Regions from separate parts of the Allocoprobacillus halotolerans genome, predicted to be linked through region 1. Evidence: riboswitches for the same ligand, from Rfam matches in the RefSeq annotation. Region 1 holds a riboswitch; the other holds the start of a gene.
The links. A riboswitch is a leader RNA that binds a small molecule or an ion and turns the genes downstream of it on or off. The one in region 1 is predicted to bind thiamine pyrophosphate.
Positions count from the first base shown of each region.

Region 2: it holds a riboswitch for thiamine pyrophosphate, as region 1 does, so the genes downstream of both, NMU03_RS16915 (energy-coupled thiamine transporter ThiT) here and thiM (hydroxyethylthiazole kinase) in region 1, are expected to answer to the same signal.

Region 1 covers NZ_CP101620.1:1,290,639-1,297,236, forward strand. The annotation lists gene NMU03_RS07730 (PTS sugar transporter subunit IIB) at 1-274, shown strand, start outside; gene NMU03_RS07735 (PTS mannose/fructose/sorbose/N-acetylgalactosamine transporter subunit IIC) at 295-1,080, shown strand; gene NMU03_RS07740 (PTS system mannose/fructose/sorbose family transporter subunit IID) at 1,102-1,938, shown strand; TPP riboswitch at 2,039-2,141, shown strand; partial or broken gene thiM (hydroxyethylthiazole kinase) at 2,256-3,007, shown strand; gene thiE (thiamine phosphate synthase) at 2,994-3,629, shown strand; gene NMU03_RS07755 (HAD family hydrolase) at 3,626-4,258, shown strand; partial or broken gene thiD (bifunctional hydroxymethylpyrimidine kinase/phosphomethylpyrimidine kinase) at 4,330-5,033, shown strand; gene NMU03_RS07765 (MATE family efflux transporter) at 5,437-6,598, shown strand, end outside.
Region 2 covers NZ_CP101620.1:2,845,584-2,852,181, reverse strand. The annotation lists gene NMU03_RS16925 (SpaA isopeptide-forming pilin-related protein) at 1-3,775, shown strand, start outside; gene NMU03_RS16920 (acetate/propionate family kinase) at 3,828-5,018, opposite strand; TPP riboswitch at 5,127-5,227, shown strand; gene NMU03_RS16915 (energy-coupled thiamine transporter ThiT) at 5,293-5,841, shown strand; gene NMU03_RS16910 (transposase) at 6,049-6,598, shown strand, end outside.

The DNA.
Region 1 (6,598 bases):
TTTGTCTAAGATGCCTAAAGTTGAAGAACTTAAAGATACTATTTTTATTGTTTTTGGTTGTACAAAAGATGCCGCTAGATTTATAGAAAAATATCCAAAAATTAAAGAAATCAATTATGGTGGTATCGCTAAAAAAGAAGGATCAAAATTATATTCAGATGTTGTTTATTTAAATGATGAGGAAGTTGAAGATTCAAAGAAAATCATGGATTGTGGAACAAAAATATTTATGCAACAGCTTCCTTCAACAAAAAGAGAAGAATTAAAAATTTGATAAATGAGGAGGAAAAATAAATGTTATTAAATGCAATTGTGATTGGTTTAATCGCTGTATTTGGTAGATTAGATTCACGAATGTTAGGGCGATTAAATTTTGAAAGACCATTAATTACCTGTACACTTGTAGGTTTGTTTTTAGGAGATCTAAAAACAGGTTTAGCAGTCGGAGCTTCTATGGAAATGGTAAGCTTAGGATTTATGAGTATTGGAGCATCAGGTTTTGATATGAACATGGGTGCGATTGTTGGGTGTGCTATTGTTATTATGACTGGTTCAGATATTTCAGCAGCATTAGCTATCGCAACACCTATGACATTATTAAGTACTTTAATTGAAACTGGGGCTTCAGTTGTTCGTATTAGTATGACACATATGATTGATAATTGTGTGGCTCAAGGTAATTTTAAAAGAGCAAAAACAATTAATATTTTTTGGGGACCAGCTTTATATGCTATTTGTTATTTTATTCCTGTATTTATTGCAGTTTACTTTGGTGCAGATTTAATTAACGCTATTAATAATGTTATTCCTGAATTTGTATTAAATGGAATTACTTTAGGTGCGAACTTAGTAGCATTCTTTGGATTTGCGATGTTGCTTTCAGTTATGATTAATAAGAAAAATGCGATTTTCTTCTTCCTTGGATTTGCGATAGCTGCTTATTCAGGAATAAGTTTAACTGGTATTGCTATTTTTGCTGTTATTTTCGCTGTAGTTTTATATCAATTAAAATATGATAATGATTCAAAATTACAAACTGCTAATGGTTCAGTAGATGAATTAGATGAGTTAGATGATTAATAAGGTTAGGAGGATTATAAAATGTCAAAACAAGGTCTAGAAGTACAAAAAAATTATCCGTTAAAAAAGAAATGTAAAGAATTCTTTTGGGGTGGGTGGTGTATGCAGACCAACTGGAATTATGAACGACAAATGAATACGGCTTTTATGTGGGGTATTTCTAAAACATTAGATCGTTTATATCCAAACCCAGAAGATCTTGAAAAGAAAAAAGAAAGATATAATGCAGCTTTGGAATTCTTCAATATTACACCTCAATGTGGAGCTTTCGTATTAGGATTAACAGCTGCTATGGAAGAAGAATATGCTGAACATCCAGATACATTTAATCCTGAAATGATTACAAATGTTAAAACTGCATTAATGGGTCCATTATCAGGAATTGGAGATTCATTATTTCAAGGAACTGTTAGAATTATCGCTATGAGTATTGGTATTTCTTTAGCACAGAAAGGTTCCATTTTAGGACCAATCATTGCTATCTTAATTTCGTTTGCTGTAAGTTTTCCAATTACATGGTATGGTGGTAAACTTGGTTATGTTAAAGGACAAGAAGTTATTCATCAGATGTCAGAAAGTAATTTGATGGATAAAGTGATGTATGCTTGTTCAATTGCTGGGCTTATAGTTGTTGGTGGTATGTGTGCAACTTTAGTCAACATTACAACACCAATCGTTTATAATGAAACATTAGTATTACAAGAAGTGTTAGATGGAATTATGCCTGCATTACTTCCATTATGTTTAACTGGTATTATGTATTATTTTGTTAAAAAAGGTGTTCACCCAATTGTGATTGTTATTGCTTGTTTTGTTGTTGGAGTTGTATTAAATTACTTCGGTATACTTGCTGTATAAAACATTCTTTGAAGATAGAGAACTGAAACGCTTCAGTTCTTTTTCTATTTTAAAAATAATTTCATCTTTTTTTGACGTATAAAAATAACCATGTTATGATTATAAAAGAAATGGGAGCTTATAGATAGGCTGAGAGGAAGTTGTGAACTTCGACCATACCTGATTTGGATAATGCCAACGTAGGGATAGAAGATTGATGGTAAGAGTATATCCCTATGATATATTCTTTTTGTTAGGAGAAAAATATGTTTGAAGATATGATGAAACAAGTTAGACAAGTTAAACCATTGATTCATTGTATAACCAATAAGGTAACAATGAATGATTGTGCCAATGCATTATTGGCAGTTGGCGGAAGTCCAATTATGGCAGATGATGAAGCTGAAGTAGAAGATATTACATCTATTTGTCAGGGATTAGTGATTAATATTGGTACATTAAATCAAGCCACGATTCCTTCCATGATAAAAGCAGGAAAAAAGCCAATGAACTTCACCATCCCGTCTTATTGGATCCAGTAGGAATAGGGGCAAGTCAGTTACGTCACCAAACCGTTAAACAGCTAATTAATCAAGTTCATTTTGATGTGATAAGAGGAAATATTTCTGAAATGAAAGCCTTGATGAATATGCAGTCTTTATCAAGGGGTGTTGATGCCAATGAGGCAGATACTATCACTGATGATAATTTAGATAAAAATATTGCTTGGTTACAACAGTTAAGTTTGAAAACAGGTGCCATTATTGCTGTAAGTGGAGCTATTGATGTCATTGTGAATGATCAGCGTGCATTTGTTGTGAAAAATGGATGCGCAGATATGTCTTTAATTACAGGAACAGGATGCATGTTGAGTGCTATCATGTCCGCCTTTTTAACAACACACCATGATTATTCATTAGAAGCATGTGCATATGTGACAGCTTTGATGGGATATTGTGGAGAACTGGCTAAACAAAAAGTGATGGATAAGAATTTAGGTATAGGCAGTTTAAGAGTTTATTTAATGGATTATTTATCAATGGTTAATGATAGTATGTTGAAAGAAGGAATGAAGATTGAAGAAAGATGAAATTAAACAAGCAATGCCTCTTTATTTAGTGACTGATCGTCGCTGGTTAAAAGAGCCATTAAGTGAAGCAGTGGAAAAAGCGATTCAAGGTGGGGTAACATGCATCCAATTAAGAGAAAAGCATTTGAGTCAAGAAGAATTTATCAACGAAGGTAAAACACTTTTGAATATTTGTCATCAATATCACATACCTTTAATTATTAATGATGATATAGATGTGATGTTAGAAGTAGATGCTGATGGCATTCATGTAGGACAAAATGATATGGACGCTAAAACTGTTAGAAAAATGATTGGATCTGATAAAATATTAGGTGTGTCAGTACGCACAGTTGATCAGGCTTTAAAAGCTCAAGATAATGGAGCAGATTATTTGGGTGTGGGTTCTGTTTTTGTGACACATACCAAAGATGATGCTAAACATGTGGATATACAAACATTAAAAGTTATTTGTCAATCGGTTGATATTCCCGTTATTGCGATAGGTGGGATTGGACAAGATAATATTTTAGAATTGCAACAAAGTGGGATTGATGGAGTTGCTGTTGTGAGTGCTATTATGGCCCAGGATGATATTGTTAAAGCATCGCAAGATTTAAAAAGATTAGTCAAACAGTTATGAAAACATATATTATTGATTTAGATGGTACATTGGTTGATTCTATGCATATTTGGGAAGTTTTGGCTATCCATTATTTACAAAGTCTAAACAAAGATATCAAGCCAAATCTTATAGAAGATTTAAAAACCATGTCGTTAACACAAGCCGCTATCTATCTACAAAAAGAATATGGAATAGAGAAAACTATCAAAGATATTCAAAAAGATTTTATCAAACAACTATGGAAAGAATATGAAGATGTTTCCTTGAAAGCAGGTGTTATTGAATTTTTAGAAAAATGTTATCAAGAACATCAAGATGTTATTATTTTTACTGCTAATGATTCTTTATTAACACAACATTTATGTCAAAGATTACATATTGATCAATTTATTAAACACATTATTTCATGTCAGGATATAGGTTATGATAAAACAGATAGTCAAAGCTATCAAAAAGTAATAGAAAAATATCATTTGGAAGATTGTATTGTGATTGAAGATGCTTATCATGCCCTAAAAAGTGCAAAAACCGCTAAGTTAAAAACATGGGCTATTTATGATAAAGCCAATCAAAAAGAATGGAAACAGATATGTCAAATTGCCAATCAGTATTTTATGACGTTTTATGAAATGGAGGTTATTAAATGAAAACAGTTTTAACAATTGCTGGAACAGATCCTACAGGAGGAGCAGGAGCACAAGCAGATTTAAAAACATTTATGGCACATAAGGTGTATGGGATGAGTATTATAACTGCATTGGTTGCGCAAAACACATTAGGTGTAAAGGATATTATGGATGTGACACCACATTTTTAGAAGAACAGTTTCAATGTGTATTTGAAGATATTTATCCCGATGCTGTGAAGATTGGTATGGTTTCTCAGCCAGAATTGATTCATAAGATTGTTGAACAATTAAAAAAATATCAGGCAAAAAATATTGTTGTAGATCCAGTTATGGTGTCTACAAGTGGTTCACGTCTTTTGGCAGACAGTGCTTTAGAAGCTTTGAAAAATGAATTGATTCCTATATCATGTATTATTACTCCAAATATTCCTGAGGCTGAAGTTTTGGTTAATCACCCTATTCAAAGCAAGGAAGATATGATTCAGGCTACTAAAGAAATTCAACAATGGTATCAAGGTGCTATTTTGATTAAAGGTGGACATTTTGAACAAAGAGCTGATGATTTGCTAGTGATTGATGGACAAGTTTATTGGTTAGAATGTGAACATATAGATAATCCTAATACGCATGGAACAGGATGTACTTTATCAAGTTCTATTGCATCGCATTTGGCATTAGGTTATGATTTAAAAACAAGTGTGGAAAAAGCCAAAGCATATATTACTGGTGCTTTAAAAGCAAATCTTGATTTAGGACATGGTAGTGGACCGCTCAATCATTGCTGGAATTTATAAGAGTTTGTTGTGAAGATTACAGGATTTATAGGGTAAGTATGATATAATGGCATCAAGACATGTCATTAAGGTTTGCTGTCGAGTAAACCAGAGAGCATTGGTTTCGTATCGTTAGGCCATTGAAGATACGAAAATCAATGCTTTTATTTTATGGAGGAGAGATAAAAATGAAAGAAATGCGTAGAAAAAGACAGGCTTTATCAAAAGAAGAATGTATAGAAGCTTTAAAAAGAGGAACGTCAGGCAATAGAAACATTAGCGTTAAAATATTCTCCTAGTGAAAGTGAAGAAAGTCGTACACAGGAAATTGAACGTTTTTGGAAAACTTTATGTATGTTAGAATGAGATATTAAAGATATGACAGGAAAACAGGCTATTGAATTGGTACAAAAGGGGTAAAAATATGGTTAAGAAAAGTTTGTTTGAATTTTTTCGTTATACTTCTTTAAATGTATTAGGGATGATTGGTTTATCATGTTATATTTTAGCGGATACTTTCTTTGTGTCTCAAGGAATAGGAACGGATGGTTTAACAGCTTTAAATTTGGCTATTCCGATTTATAGTTTTATTCATGGTAGTGGCTTAATGATTGGCATGGGTGGTGCAACAAAATATTCCATTTTAAAAAGTCAGGAACATCATCAAGGTGCGAATAAAATTTTTACACATGTCCTTTGTTTAGCGGGATGTTTTGCTTTGATTTTTGTATTGATTGGTATCTTTTTATCAGGAACTATTATTTCTTTATTTGTTGATCAGGGACATGTGTTTGATATGTCTAAGACTTATTTACAAGTCATTTTATTGTTTGCTCCAGCATTTTTACTTAATAATGTTTTACTTTGTTTTGTTAGAAATGATGGTGCACCACAATTATCAATGGCAGCTATGCTAGGTGGAAGTTTTTCTAATATTATTTTAGATTATATCTTTATATTTCCATGTCAAATGGGTATTTTTGGAGCCGTTTTTGCGACAGGATTAGCACCTATTATCAGTATGATAATTCTTTCATCGCATTTTTTATGTAAGCATAATCAATTTTATATCCAAAAATGTCAAATACAATTAGGAAGAATTGTAGGTATTTTATCAACAGGTATTCCTTCGCTGGTAACAGAAGTTTCTTCTGGTGTTGTGATGATTGTTTTTAATGCAATTATCCTTCGATTAACAGGAAATGTGGGAGTCTCTGCTTATGGCGTTGTTGCTAATCTTTCATTAGTTATCATGGCAATTTATACAGGTATTACGCAAGGAATCCAACCATTAATGAGCAGAGACTACGGTTTAAATGATTGGGGTAATATTCAACGTATATTAAAATATGCTCTTATCACTATGTTGGTTTTATCAGCCGTGATTTATGCTTGTATATTTTTGGAAGCAGATGTCATCACTCAAATCTTTAATAGTGAAAACAATGCCGAGTTACAAACAATTGCCTCACAAGGCTTAAAACTTTATTTCATAGCTTGTCCATTTGCTGGATTTAATATTATTGTAGCCATGTATTTAACATCTATTGAACATCCTTATCCTGCTCAAATGATTTCCATATTAA
Region 2 (6,598 bases), 1.4 Mb from region 1:
ATACTATGATTCTTATAGTGAAACACTTGTAAGTTGGGGTAAAATACCGAGTTTCAGTGCAACTAATGCTGGTCTTGCTAAGACTTATGAAATGAATGAATTTGATGGCAGTCATTATTATATTGAATTGAAAGATAATAATGATATCTTAAATCAGTATGATTTCAAGGGAACAGGATTGTCATTTGATAAGAATGGTAGTGTTTTAAAAGTCACAGCCAATGATTCTTTTGATGATACTAGAATTGTTTCTGGAACAAATGATCTAGACTTGAATAAAAAACAATTACTTTGTTTAGATGATTCCGGAAATTATCAAAAAGTAGCTATTGCTGGAGAATTAGATGAAGCCTTGCCAAGTGCATTCTTTAAAGTCAAGATTGGAACAGCCAATCTCAAGATTGCCAAAAAAGACAATAAAGGTCATTTCATCTCTGATGTCCAGTTCAAGGTTTCTTATAATGGGAATATGAGCCAGAGTCTAGGCACATACACAACTGGAAAAGATGGTACAGTAACCATTGAAAATTTGAAACCAACAACTATCTATGTACAGGAAGTCAAGGTTCCCGATTATCTTGTTCTGGATTCCACAGTTCATTCTGTAGAGTTGAAAGCTGGTCAAACAGCTTCATTTACGCAAACGAACAACTGGAAACAGGGTTATATTCAGGTTGTCAAGAAAGATAGAAAAACGGGACAAATTGTCAAGCAGGCAGGTATCAAGTTTGAAATCCTAAGTGGTTCAAATGTCATCACGACAATTTCGACAAATGCAGAAGGTGTTGCCAAGTCTGGACTTCTTGATTATGGAACTTATACAATCCGTGAAAAGGAGGCACCACAGAATTACGTTATCGCAACACTTGAACAAAGTCAGGGCATTACTGATAATGGTAAGACCTACAGCATAGAAGTCTATAACGAACCCGTTTTAGGAAAGATTGAGTTATTGAAACAGGATAAGGAAACAGGAAACACTGCTCAAGGTGATGCAACCTTGAAGGATGCTCAATATGTATTGAAAGCCAATGACAATATATTGAATCCAGCAGATGGAAGTGTCCTTTACAAAAAAGATGAGGTCATTTCTCAAAAGACAGTAGGCAATGGTGTCTGGGGAGATACAGGCATAAAGAAAACTGATGATAATGCGAAAATCACATGGTCTAACTTGCCAATGGGAAGCTATCGCATTGAAGAAACAAAATCCAGTACAGGTTATTTATTAGATGATCCACAGATAGTGACTTTGACATCTTCAAACGCAACACAACAGCTTGTCATAAAGAATGTTATTTCTTATGAACAGGTCATTAAGGGAAAATTAGAAATCGCCAAGATGACAAGTGATGGCACAAGTGGTGTTGTCCAAGGACTTGCAGGCGTAGAATTTACGATTAAGCTTTATTCAGATGTTCAAAAGAACGGCTGGGATCAGGCAAAGACTTATGATGTGTTAGTTACAGATAAGACAGGTCGTGATACATCCATTGATCTTCCTTATGGCATTTATCAAATCAAAGAAACAAAGACACCTGAAAATTATTATCCTTCAGGTGATTTTTTTATAACTATTGATGAAGATAAGGAAATAGAATATCGCATGGTCAACAATGCACCATTCAAGGCGTGGCTAAAAGTCTTAAAAATGGATGAAAATGGACAAAAAGTAACTTTATCAAATGCTACATTTAAGCTAAAGGATAGTCAAGGAAACTATGTCAAACAGAAAGTTGGTCTTGTCTATAAAGATGAATGGACAACAGATGATAAAGGATATGTTGTTCTTGATAACATGATAGAAGCAGGAAAATATACCATTGAGGAATTGAAAACACCTGAAGGATTCCTTGTTGGAGATGATATAAAAGTCAATATTTCTTCTGACAACAAGGACATCACTTTTGATGAAGATTTTCAGCCAGTCATTGAAGTATCATTTGTTGATGAAAAGCCAACAGGACATTTGATTCTTCATAAGGCATTTGAAAAAGATGAAGATACAGCAGTAGGTGGTGCAACATTCAAGGTCACAGCCAATCAGGATATTGTCGATCCTGCAACTGGAAAGAGCATCTACAAAAAAGGTGATCCAGTCAATATAGGTATTGCGACTGATGGCATCTATATGATAGATGAAAGTGGAAAGCTTGAACTTGTAGACTTGCCATTAGGAACACAAGGAGCCAGCTACAAGGTTGAAGAAATCGCAACAGTGGATGGATATGTGCTTTTGGATGAACCGATTATCTTTGAATTTACTATCAAAGACAATACAATAAAGGAATATACAGTGGAAAAAACTGTGAAAAACAGATTGACAGAAACATATTTTTCTAAACAGGATTTAGGTGGTCAAGAACTCAAAGGTGGAGAATATTCAGTGATGGATGCTAAAACCAATGAAATCATTGATCAGTGGACAAGCAATGGCAGAACTCATGTTGTCAAGGGATTAGTGATGGGAAAGGATTATATCTATCGTGAAGATTTGACACCACTAGGTTATACTTATGCGAAAGATGTACCGTTCACAATGACTGAAAACAAGCAAACAATCGTCATGAAAGATACAAGAGTTGCTGTGAAGAAGATAGATGACACTGGAAACAATGTCAAAGGAGCAACACTTCAGGTTGTTAGTGTCAAAACAAAAGACATTATCGATCAATGGATAACTGATGAGAATACTCATGACGTAGAAGGATTAAGAGTAGGTCAAACCTATATCTTACGTGAAATCAAGACACCAGATGGCTATGCAAGAGCCAATGAAGTAGAGTTCACTGTCAAGGAAAATGAAGATATGAATTTCGTCATGATTGACAAGAAAGTGATTTTCTCTAAGATTGATGCAGGTGGCAAGGAAATTGAAGGTGCATCCATGCAGGTGGTTGACAAGGCAACAGATGAAGTCATTGATGAATGGATTTCAACAAAAGAAAGTCATGAAATCAATAATCTTGTCGTAGGCAAGACATATATCTTGCATGAAGATTTAGCACCGGTAGGCAAGAACTTGGCACAAGACATTGAATTTATTGTTACTGCTGATAAGAATCAGCATATCGAAATGATTGATACGGCAGTAGGCATCATAAAGAAAGATGAACTTGGAAATCTAGTGAAAGGAGCAACCCTTCAGGTTATCAACAACAAAACCAAGAATATTGTTAATCAGTGGGTAAGTGATGAGAATGTTCATTATGTTGAAGGATTAATGGCTGGTGAAACTTATACTGTGTTGGAAATAGAAACACCTAAAGGGTATCAAGTAGCTAAACCTGTCACATTTACAGTCAATGGACAAAAGGATATGTTGTTGACTATGACTGATCAACGTATCTTAACGGACATTGTGATTGATAAGATTGATAGTCAGACAAAAAAGAACATTCTTTATAAAGACTTTGAATTTACACTTTATAGTGATTCAAAATGTCAAAAAGCTTTACAGACAGTCAAAGCCAATAATATTCAGGGAACAGTGACTTTTGAAGATTTAGAATATGGACAGACTGTCTATATCAAAGAAACAAAGGCACCTGAAGGCTATCAGCTTTCTACTCAGGTGATTTCTATTGTATTGGATGATCATCTTGAAGGAATAGGAAAAGTTTATCGTTTAGCGTATGAAAATGAAAAAATACCTGTGACAATTGTTCAAACAGATGATTCTTCTGATTTCATAAATCATCTTATTGTATTAGGAGGATGTTTCATCCTTATATTAGTCATTATGTATAGAGATAGAAAACAAAAACAAATGTAAACAAAAAAGATGCAAGTAGTCTTGCATCTTTTTTTAATCTATGCTTATTTTATTATAAGTTTAATAAACGTTTTGTATCTCTAGCGATGACAAGTTCTTCATTTGTTGGAATAACATAAACTTTGATTTTTGATTCAGGTTTAGAAATTAAACGTTCACCTTCACCATTTTCATTTGCATCATCATCCACAACAATTCCTAATGCTTCACTGACTAATGATAAGATTTCTTTTCTTGCATAAGCAGAGTTTTCTCCAATACCAGCAGTGAAAGCAATCGCATCACAACCACCTAAAGCTATAAAATATCTACCAATATAAGCGATAACACGTCTAAAGAAAATATCAATTGCTAATTTTGCTCTTTCATTACCTTCATTCGCTGCATTTAAAACATCTCTAAAGTCACTTGATACACCTGAAACACCTAATAATCCAGATTCTTTATTTAACATATGAATAACATCTTTCATATCCATACCAACTTGTTCAATCAAGTAATCAATGATAGAAGGATCCAAATCTCCACTACGTGTTCCCATCATGATTCCAGCAAGAGGTGTAAATCCCATAGATGTATTAATAGATTTTCCATCTTTAACAGCTGTTAAAGAACCACCAGCTCCTAAGTGAGCAACGATAATTTTAGAATGTTCAGGGTTTCCAAGTTTTTCAATGACTTTTTGAGAAACATAGTAATGAGAAGTTCCATGTGCTCCATATTTTCTCACTTTATAATCTGTATAGAATTTATATGGAATAGGGTAAATATAACATCTTGGTTCAAGTGTTTGATGGAAAGCTGTATCAAAGACAGCCACAGCTCCTGCACTAGGGATTGCTTCTTTAAATGCATAATAACCTGTTAAATGAGCAGGGTTATGTAAAGGTGCTAAAGATTTTAATTCATCAATTTTGCTGACAACATCTTCATCAATAATTGCTGATTCTTTAAAATAAGAACCACCTTGAACAACTCTATGCCCAACACCTTTAATATCTTCTAATGAAGAAACGATATTTTTCTCTAATAATGTATCTAACAATAAATGAACAGCTTCTTTATGTGTTGGAATAGGTAAAGTACGCACATCTTTTTCACCATTGAATTTAATTGTAAAAATAGAATCTTCTAAACCAATTCTTTCAATCACTCCAGAAGTAATTACTGATTCATCATCCATTTCAAATAATTGGAATTTTAATGATGAACTACCAGCATTAACTGCGATAATTTTTGCCATTTTCTTATCCTCCTTGATTCCCTTTTATTATAGCATTTATTTGTAAAAAAACTAGGAAAAAATGTTTTGTAAAAAATATTTGTATTTTTTCTAAAAAAGAATATAATGAATATGAGCCAGGGGTGCATTTTGCTGAGAAAGGTTGAAACCTTATCCCTTATGATCTGAACTGGGTAATGCCAGCGTAGAGAGTGCAAATAATGAGAGTTTGACTTTTTTACGTGGCTAAAAAAGTCTTTTTTATTTGTTGGCTTATAAGAAAGGGGAGAAAAAGATGAAAAAGATTTTTAGAGTAGACTACTCAATTCGAAACATGTGTATGTTAGCCATGTTTATGGCAATTACACTTGTTTTAAGTTATGTCAATGAAATCATTCCATCATTACCACAGGGTGGAACAATTTCGGTTGATGTGATTGCGATTATGTTATGTGGTTATTTGATGGGCGCAGGTTATGGTGTGATTTGTGGAGTAGGTGTCGCACTTTTACAATTTATTTTAGGATTAGCACACTATTATGGACCATGGTCAGTGTTATTAGATTATGTCTTACCATTAGCTGTTTGTGGTTTAACACCATTAATCAAAACACAGAAGATAGGAAATATTTCTATTTGTTGGGGTGTTCTTTTGGCAATGTTTTTAAAATATTTATCACATTTTGCTTCAGGCGCTTTTTTATTTGCCAGCTATGCACCTGAAGGGATGAATCCAGTTGTTTATTCACTAGGATATAATGCGATTTATGTTGGACCTACATTGATTCTTTGTATGATTGTTGTACCACTTTTATATAATCGTTTGAAAAATGTTTTTTCATGATCTCTCTTTAAAGAGAGATTTTTCTTTTGAAGAAGAAAGTTTATTGAATAAGAAAAGATGGTAAATTTTTGAGTTTCGGTAAAAAAATAAAAAACAGGTAAAAAGTTATTCACAAATTGCCTGTTTTGCTTTATTTATAAGGAAAATCAGCCTCTAAAATGTTATAATAATTTTAGATCAATAAACAAAATTTAGGAGGGATTTTCCATGAGTTATTTTACCACAGATCTATATGAAACGAAAAGAGAAATTGTCAATTTTTCTAATAAATTATCAGACAGTCTTGATAAACCTGCTGCCAAGTTTGTCATGGATATGATGTTTGGTCTTGCAAGAAGTCAAAGTGTTCTACTTAGCGATATTGCCAGAGCTCTTGATGAAAATATCAAGCTCAATTATACAATTGACAGATTATCCAATCATTTGGCTCAATTTGATGATGAAGCAATGAACCAAATGAAATCCAATTATAATGATATGGTTATCAAGCATCTTAGCGAAGACAGGATCATTTTACTTGATAACAGTGAAATCATCAAAAAATATGGAAGAAAATTTGAAGATCTTTGTATGGTCAGGGATGCTTCCTCACTTAAGGATGACATTTATCCTGGATACCATGTATGTGAGGCAACTGCCCTCACACAGGATCAACATCATCCAATATCTTTGTATAGCCATATCTATTCAACTGAAAGTGAAGGATTCAGGTCAATGAACGATGAAACAATAAAGAGCATAAAATATGTCAAATCTC